Nitratidesulfovibrio vulgaris str. Hildenborough: one gene and its partner. The protein of the gene in region 2 binds, or shares a complex with, the protein of the main gene of each other region. Links are inferred from orthologs where the notes say so. Each region holds a gene or a part of one and is shown on either strand. Other genes may lie near its edges.

What was found. Proteins that work in one complex are often made in the same cells at the same time.
Region 1: the proteins of hslU (region 2) and hslV are in contact, whole or in part, in a solved structure (PDB 1G4A), measured with the Escherichia coli proteins. The link is inferred for Nitratidesulfovibrio vulgaris str. Hildenborough from one-to-one orthologs.

The regions. Positions count from the first base shown.
Region 1 is NC_002937.3:1,657,975-1,661,043, forward strand. The notes cover bases 13-3,010. They hold hslV (ATP-dependent protease subunit HslV), read right to left. Parts: upstream 1,786-3,010; coding sequence 1,240-1,785; downstream 13-1,239. Other genes in these bases: DVU_RS07445 (ribose-phosphate pyrophosphokinase), read right to left, coding at 13-261; ispE (4-(cytidine 5'-diphospho)-2-C-methyl-D-erythritol kinase), read right to left, coding at 383-1,243; DVU_RS07465 (hypothetical protein), read left to right, coding at 1,822-1,971; DVU_RS07470 (beta-barrel assembly-enhancing protease), read right to left, coding at 1,947-3,010. Also shown: more of DVU_RS07445, read right to left, coding at 1-12; more of DVU_RS07470, read right to left, coding at 3,011-3,069. UniProt on the Escherichia coli protein: Protease subunit of a proteasome-like degradation complex believed to be a general protein degrading machinery. The complex has been shown to be involved in the specific degradation of heat shock induced transcription factors such as RpoH and SulA.
Region 2 is NC_002937.3:1,545,736-1,548,766, forward strand. What follows is about bases 72-3,031. They hold hslU (ATP-dependent protease ATPase subunit HslU), read right to left. Parts: upstream 2,235-3,031; coding sequence 909-2,234; downstream 72-908. Other genes in these bases: argB (acetylglutamate kinase), read right to left, coding at 72-893; DVU_RS06915 (DegQ family serine endoprotease), read right to left, coding at 2,346-3,031. In the rest of the region: more of argB, read right to left, coding at 1-71. UniProt on the Escherichia coli protein: ATPase subunit of a proteasome-like degradation complex; this subunit has chaperone activity. The binding of ATP and its subsequent hydrolysis by HslU are essential for unfolding of protein substrates subsequently hydrolyzed by HslV.

The sequences.
Region 1 (3,069 bases), 110 kb from region 2 along the record:
GGTAACGCGGCCTGCGCTGGCACGCTTGAGGGCGTCCAGCATCAGGAACAGCTGCATCAGATTGAAGTTGACCGGGGCACACGTGGCCTGAACGACGAATACGTCGTCACCGCGCACGTTGTCGCCGATCTCGATGCGGATTTCGCCGTCACTGAAGGTTTCACACAGAGCGGGCGTGATCTGGCAACCAAGATGGTTGCAGATGGCCTTGGCCAGCTCGGGGTTGGAAGTGCCGGTCAGGATCTTGAGATCGCCTTGCATGGTCTGACATCCGGCTAGAGTTGGGGAACTTGCGTTCTGAAATGGCTGGGGCGGAAGGACTCGAACCCTCGAATGACGGGACCAAAACCCGTTGCCTTACCAACTTGGCGACACCCCAGCGTCACAAAAGATGCTGATATACCCGTATGCCATGACCCTTCAGCTGTTCGAAGGCCGCTTCGGCATCTTCACGCCTCCTGAAGAGGGCGAAGACGCTCGCGCCGCTACCGCTCATGAGGGCGGCTGCCGCGCCATGTCGCAACAAGGCTTCCTTGAGCGACCGCAGCTCCGGGTGAGACGCGAAGACCACCGGTTCGAAGCTGTTATGGAGCCATGACTCGCGGGAGAACGAGTTTCTATCCGCAACCCCCCCCGTTGTCAAGCAACCACGCACGCGGAGTTGTTTTTCTTCGGCAGCATCCAGCGCGCCGTAGGCCCATGCCGTGGAGACCTGTACCTGCGGGCAGGCGAGAAGCAGGGTGAATCCCTTGTACGGCCATGCCACAGGGGTGATGATCTCGCCAATGCCGCTGGCACGGCACGGGACCGCATGGATGAAGAACGGCACGTCGGCTCCGATGCGGGCCGCCAGTCTGCATAGCGTCTCTCTTCCGAGGGGATGCGGGGCGATGGATTCGAGGTGGTTCAGGATTGCAGCGGCGTTGGCACTGCCGCCTCCCAGTCCTGCCCCATGCGGAACGCCTTTTCGCAACTCGACGCGAAGAGGCGGGCGGAATCCGGAGGCTTCGGCATAGGCGTCGTAGGCGCGGGTGACCGTGTTCCGTGTCGGGTCGATGCCCTGAATGGCACACGTCACAGTTATTCCGGGAGCATCGCCAACCGTCACCACCAGTTCGTCGTGCGGTTCCTCCAGCGGAAGGAAGAGGCTGTCGATTTCGTGATAGCCGTCGTCACGGCGCGACGTGATATGGAGGTCGAGATTGACCTTGCACCCGGAACGGAGCGTCACCGCGTCGTTCATGCCTGTGTCTCCGCCGATTCGACGGTGAGGTGGTCGTTGGTGAAGACGCATATCTCGCCTGCGATGCGCATGGCTTCACGGGCGATGGTCTCCGCATCGAGTTGCGTGTGGCGGGCGAGTGCGCGGGCTGCGGCAAGGGCATAGGGGCCGCCGCTACCTATGGCGGCGATGCCGTCATCCGGTTCGATGACATCCCCGTTGCCCGAGAGCACGAGGATGTGTTCGTTGTCGGCCACAAGCAGCATGGCTTCGAGTCGGCGCAGATACTTGTCCTTGCGCCACGACTTGGCCATCTCCACGGCGGCGCGGACAAGGTTGCCCCTGTGTTCTTCAAGCTTGGCCTCGAAATGTTCGAACAGCGTGAAGGCATCGGCCGTGGAACCCGCAAAGCCTGCGACCACCCGTCCGTTGTAGAGACGGCGCACCTTGCGCGCCGAGTGCTTCATGACGATGCTCTGGCCCATGGTCACCTGACCGTCACCTGCGATGGTGACACCCTGGGCACCCCGCACTGCGAGAATGGTCGTTCCCTTGAGTTCCATGAATACTCCCGTATATCGTACGCCTGAAAGGGCGTGATGTCTGTCCGCACCACAAGAGGGCAGGGGGCTGCCCTCTTGTGGTGTTCTGGGCAGTACTGCCCCATTCAGGGCTATTCCGTGGTGTTCAGTCTCAGTGCCGTGACCTTTGAGGGGCGCGTGCTCTACCAGAACGCCTTTCTCTCCTGATAGGTGGCGGCGAACCGTTCGAGTTCGGCCATCTCTTCAGGTGTGCGCGCCTGTGCCCTGGCCTGTTCCTCGAATGATTCGGTCTTGTGCTTGTCGTTGCTGTACAGCGAACTGTAGGCAAGGTGGAGGTACGCCTTGAAAGGTTGCCCGGAAGCACCCAGCACCCGCCCGTAGTAGTAGTGCACCTCGGCATCTTCGGGCAGTCGGCGAAGCACCTCGTCGAAATACTGGTACGACTTCTGGGGCTGCCCCGAATCGGCAAGAAGCCGGGCATAGAAGAAGAGTGCCATGTAGTCGTCGGGGTTCATGAGCGTGGCGCGTTGCAGCATGGCTGCGGCCCGCCCCTTGTCACCCTTGGTGTAGTGGAACCTGCCGGCCTCGCGCCATATGAGCTGGTCTTTCGGGCTGCACTGCAATGCCTTGTCGAAGGCGGCAGTCGCTTCGGCGACCCTGTTCTGACGTGAAAAGAGTATGGCCTTGCCGAGTTGCGCGAGGCAATCCCCGGCGGGGGCATCGGCGAAAAGCCGTTCCGAGACCGCGGGGTCTCCATAGCGGGCCCTGCAAATGGTGCGCACCCTGAGGAACCGTGCGTCGTCATTGGGACGCGACCGGATATCTGCCGGAAGTGCGGCGATGCGCGCAGAAAGCGAGTTGATGCGCTCGTTCACGGCCGGGTGGGTGCTCAGGTATGAGGGGATGTCGGTACCCATGGCCCATTGCTTCTTGCGAATCTTCTCGAAGGCGCCGACCATGCCTTCAGGACGGAAACCGGCGGCGATGAGATAGCGCAGGCCGATTTCGTCTGCCTCGGTTTCGTCCACACGGCTGTAGTTGAGCATGGCCGACTGCCCGGCGGCGATGGAACCCGCCATGGCCGCGCCCTTGCCCGACCCGCCGCCCAGAAACGCTCCGGCGAGTGCCCCCGCCATCGACAGGATGCTGGTGGTCTGCATCTTTTCGATGCGGCCCGCGATGTGCCGTTGCGTTGCGTGGGCGAGTTCATGGGCTAGCACTCCCGCCACCTCTGCTTCGTGGTCCATCTGCATGACAAGACCGGTATGGACGAAGATGAACCCGCCGGGGCTGGCGAAGGCGTTC
Region 2 (3,031 bases):
GCCCTGTCGCTGACGATTTCGGTGCCCACGCCCTTGTCGGTGAGCAGCTCAAGAAGGATGCAGTTCTCGGTTCGGCCGTCGATGATCATGGCCTTCTCCACCCCTTCCTCCAGGGCTTCGAGGCAGCACTTCACCTTGGGTATCATGCCGCCGGTGAGGGTGCCGTCGGAGAACAGGTTCACGGCTTCGCGCATGTTCACCGAGCGGATGAGCTTCTTGTCATGGTCGAGGATGCCCGCCACATCGGTGAGCAACAGCAGTCGCTTGGCCTTGAGGGCGGCAGCCACGGCCCCGGCGACGGCGTCGGCGTTGATGTTGTAGGTCTCGCCGTTGTCATCGACGCCCACCGGTGCGATGACGGGGACGAAGCCGTCACGTTCGAGAGAACGCAGTAGCGTCGTGTTCACGCCCATCACTTCGCCCACCTTGCCAAGGTCGATGATCTCGGGGGCCTGTGCCTCCTTGCTGATGACCATCTCCATCTTGCGTGCTCGGATGAGCATCCCGTCCTTGCCGGAAAGGCCTACGGCCTTCGCCCCGGCGAGGTTCATCTGATTGACGATCTCCTTGTTGACCTTGCCCACCAGCACCATCTCCACCACGTCCATGGTGGCGTCGTCGGTGACGCGAAGCCCTTCGCGGAAATGAGACTGGATATTGAGCTGTTCCAGCATCTTGCCGATCTGCGGGCCTCCGCCATGCACGATGACGGGGTTGATGCCGACCAGCTTGAGCAATGCCACGTTGAGGGCGAAGGCCTTCTTCAGGGCTTCGTCCTTCATGGCGTGTCCGCCGTATTTGATGACCACGGTCTCACCGTGGAACTGGCGCAGGTAGGGGAGACTCTCGATGAGGACCTTCGACTGGAGTCTGGCGTTCTCGACGCAATCCATGCACGTGCTCCGATGCTACAGGATGTAGCGGCTGAGGTCCTTGTCGACGCGGACATCTTCGAGGTGGGTGCGTACATAGGCCGCATCCACCGTCACATGCTCGCCGGGGCGGTCGGGCGCGTCGAACGAAATGTCCGCCAGTATCCGTTCCATCATGGTGTAAAGGCGTCGCGCGCCGATGTTCTCGGTCTCTTCGTTGACCTCCTCGGCGAAGGCCGCGATCTCGCGCAGCCCGTCGTCGGTGAAGGACACGGTGACGCCTTCAGTGGCCAGTAGTGCCGCATACTGCCGGGTGAGCGCGTTATGCGGTTCGGTGAGGATGCGGTAGAACTCGTCGCGTCCCAGTGGGTCGAGTTCCACACGCAGGGGAAAGCGCCCCTGCAATTCGGGGATGAGGTCCGAAGGCTTGCTGAAGTGGAAAGCACCTGCGGCGATGAACAGGATGTGGTCGGTGCGTACCATGCCGTACTTGGTGTTGACCACGCTGCCCTCCACGATGGGCAACAGGTCGCGCTGAACCCCTTCACGCGATATGTCGGTGGTGCGGTGGGTCCCTTCGCCGGAGGCGACCTTGTCCAGTTCGTCGATGAAGATGATGCCCGTCTGTTCAACGCGCTCGCGGGCGATGTCGACGACCTTGTCCTGATCGAGAAGCCGCGAGGCCTCTTCGTCGACGAGAAGGTTCCACGCCTCGCGCAGCTTCATCTTGCGCATCTTGCGGCGCGCGGGAAACGCCTTGCCCATCAGGTCGCGGAACTGGTTGCCCATGGACTCCATGCCGGGCATGGCGAAGATGTCCATCTGCGGCCCCTTGGTGCTCTCTTCGACCTCCATGTCCACCTCACGGTCGTCGAGGTGCCCCTGTCGCCACAGTCCGCGCAGTTTGTCACGCGTGCTCTGCCGTGTCTCGCCGCCATCGGCAGGGCTCTGCGGCAGCAGCAGGTCGAGCAGGCGCTCCTCAGCTGCGGCTTCGGCCCGCGCGCGAACGCGGGTCGCCTCTTCGTCGCGGATGAGCGATACGCCAATCTCCATCAGGTCGCGCACCATCGACTCCACGTCGCGCCCCACGTAGCCCACCTCGGTGTACTTCGTGGCCTCGACCTTGATGAAGGGGGCACCGCAAAGCCGTGCAAGCCGCCGGGCAATCTCGGTCTTGCCCACCCCGGTGGGGCCCATCATGATGATGTTCTTGGGGGCGACCTCGTCACGCAGCGAAGGCTCGAGGCGTTGCCTGCGCCAGCGGTTGCGCATGGCCACGGCAACCATGCGCTTGGCCTTTTCCTGCCCGACAACGAAACGGTCGAGTTCGGAGACGATTTCTCTGGGGGTGAGTGTGCTCATGGGTTCTCCTGTGACTTCGGCGGGAAGGCACGATAGCAGCGGGCAGGGGGAATGCCAATATGCGAAGGGGCGCACCATGTGCGCCCCTTGTGGTCATGCGGGTTGTGGTGCCTACTTTTCGGCTTCGATGGGAATGGTGCGGAAGAACGTCTGACCGCGACGCTGAATCTGCAACATCACGGCACCCCTGCGCTTGGCGTCCTCCTGCACGACCTTGGCGAGGTCGGCGGTGCTGTTGACGGGGTGCAGGTTGGCGGAAAGCACCACGTCTCCGGCACGGATGTCGGCATCGGCGGCGGGCCTGCCCTCTTCGACGGCGATGACCAGAAGTCCCTGCGGCCTGTCGAGTTTGAGGGCGCGGGCCTCTTCGGCGTTGGGCGGGCGTACGGTGAGGCCGAGGCTGCTCGACGCCTGCTGCTTCGATTCAGGGGTCTGGCGCGGCGTGCCGCCCTGTGCGGCGAGATGTTCCGCCGTGCGTTCGCCGAGGGTGAGGTTGACGGTCTTGGTCTGGCCGTTGCGCCAGAGGGTTATCTTGGCCGTCTCACCGGGCTTGAGTGCCGCGACGCGGCGCAGCAGGCGACCGGAGTCGGCTATGTCCTCACCTTCGACCTTGAGCAGGATGTCCCCGGCCTTGATACCGGCCTTGTCGGCGGGTTCTCCGGGCATCACGGAACCGACGAGGGCACCGCGCGGTTCACCGAGACCGAGCGCACGGGCCGTGTTCTCGTCCACATCCTGAATGGTCACGCCTATCCAGCCACGGCGCACCTTCTTGTCGCTCTTGAGCTGGTCGATGA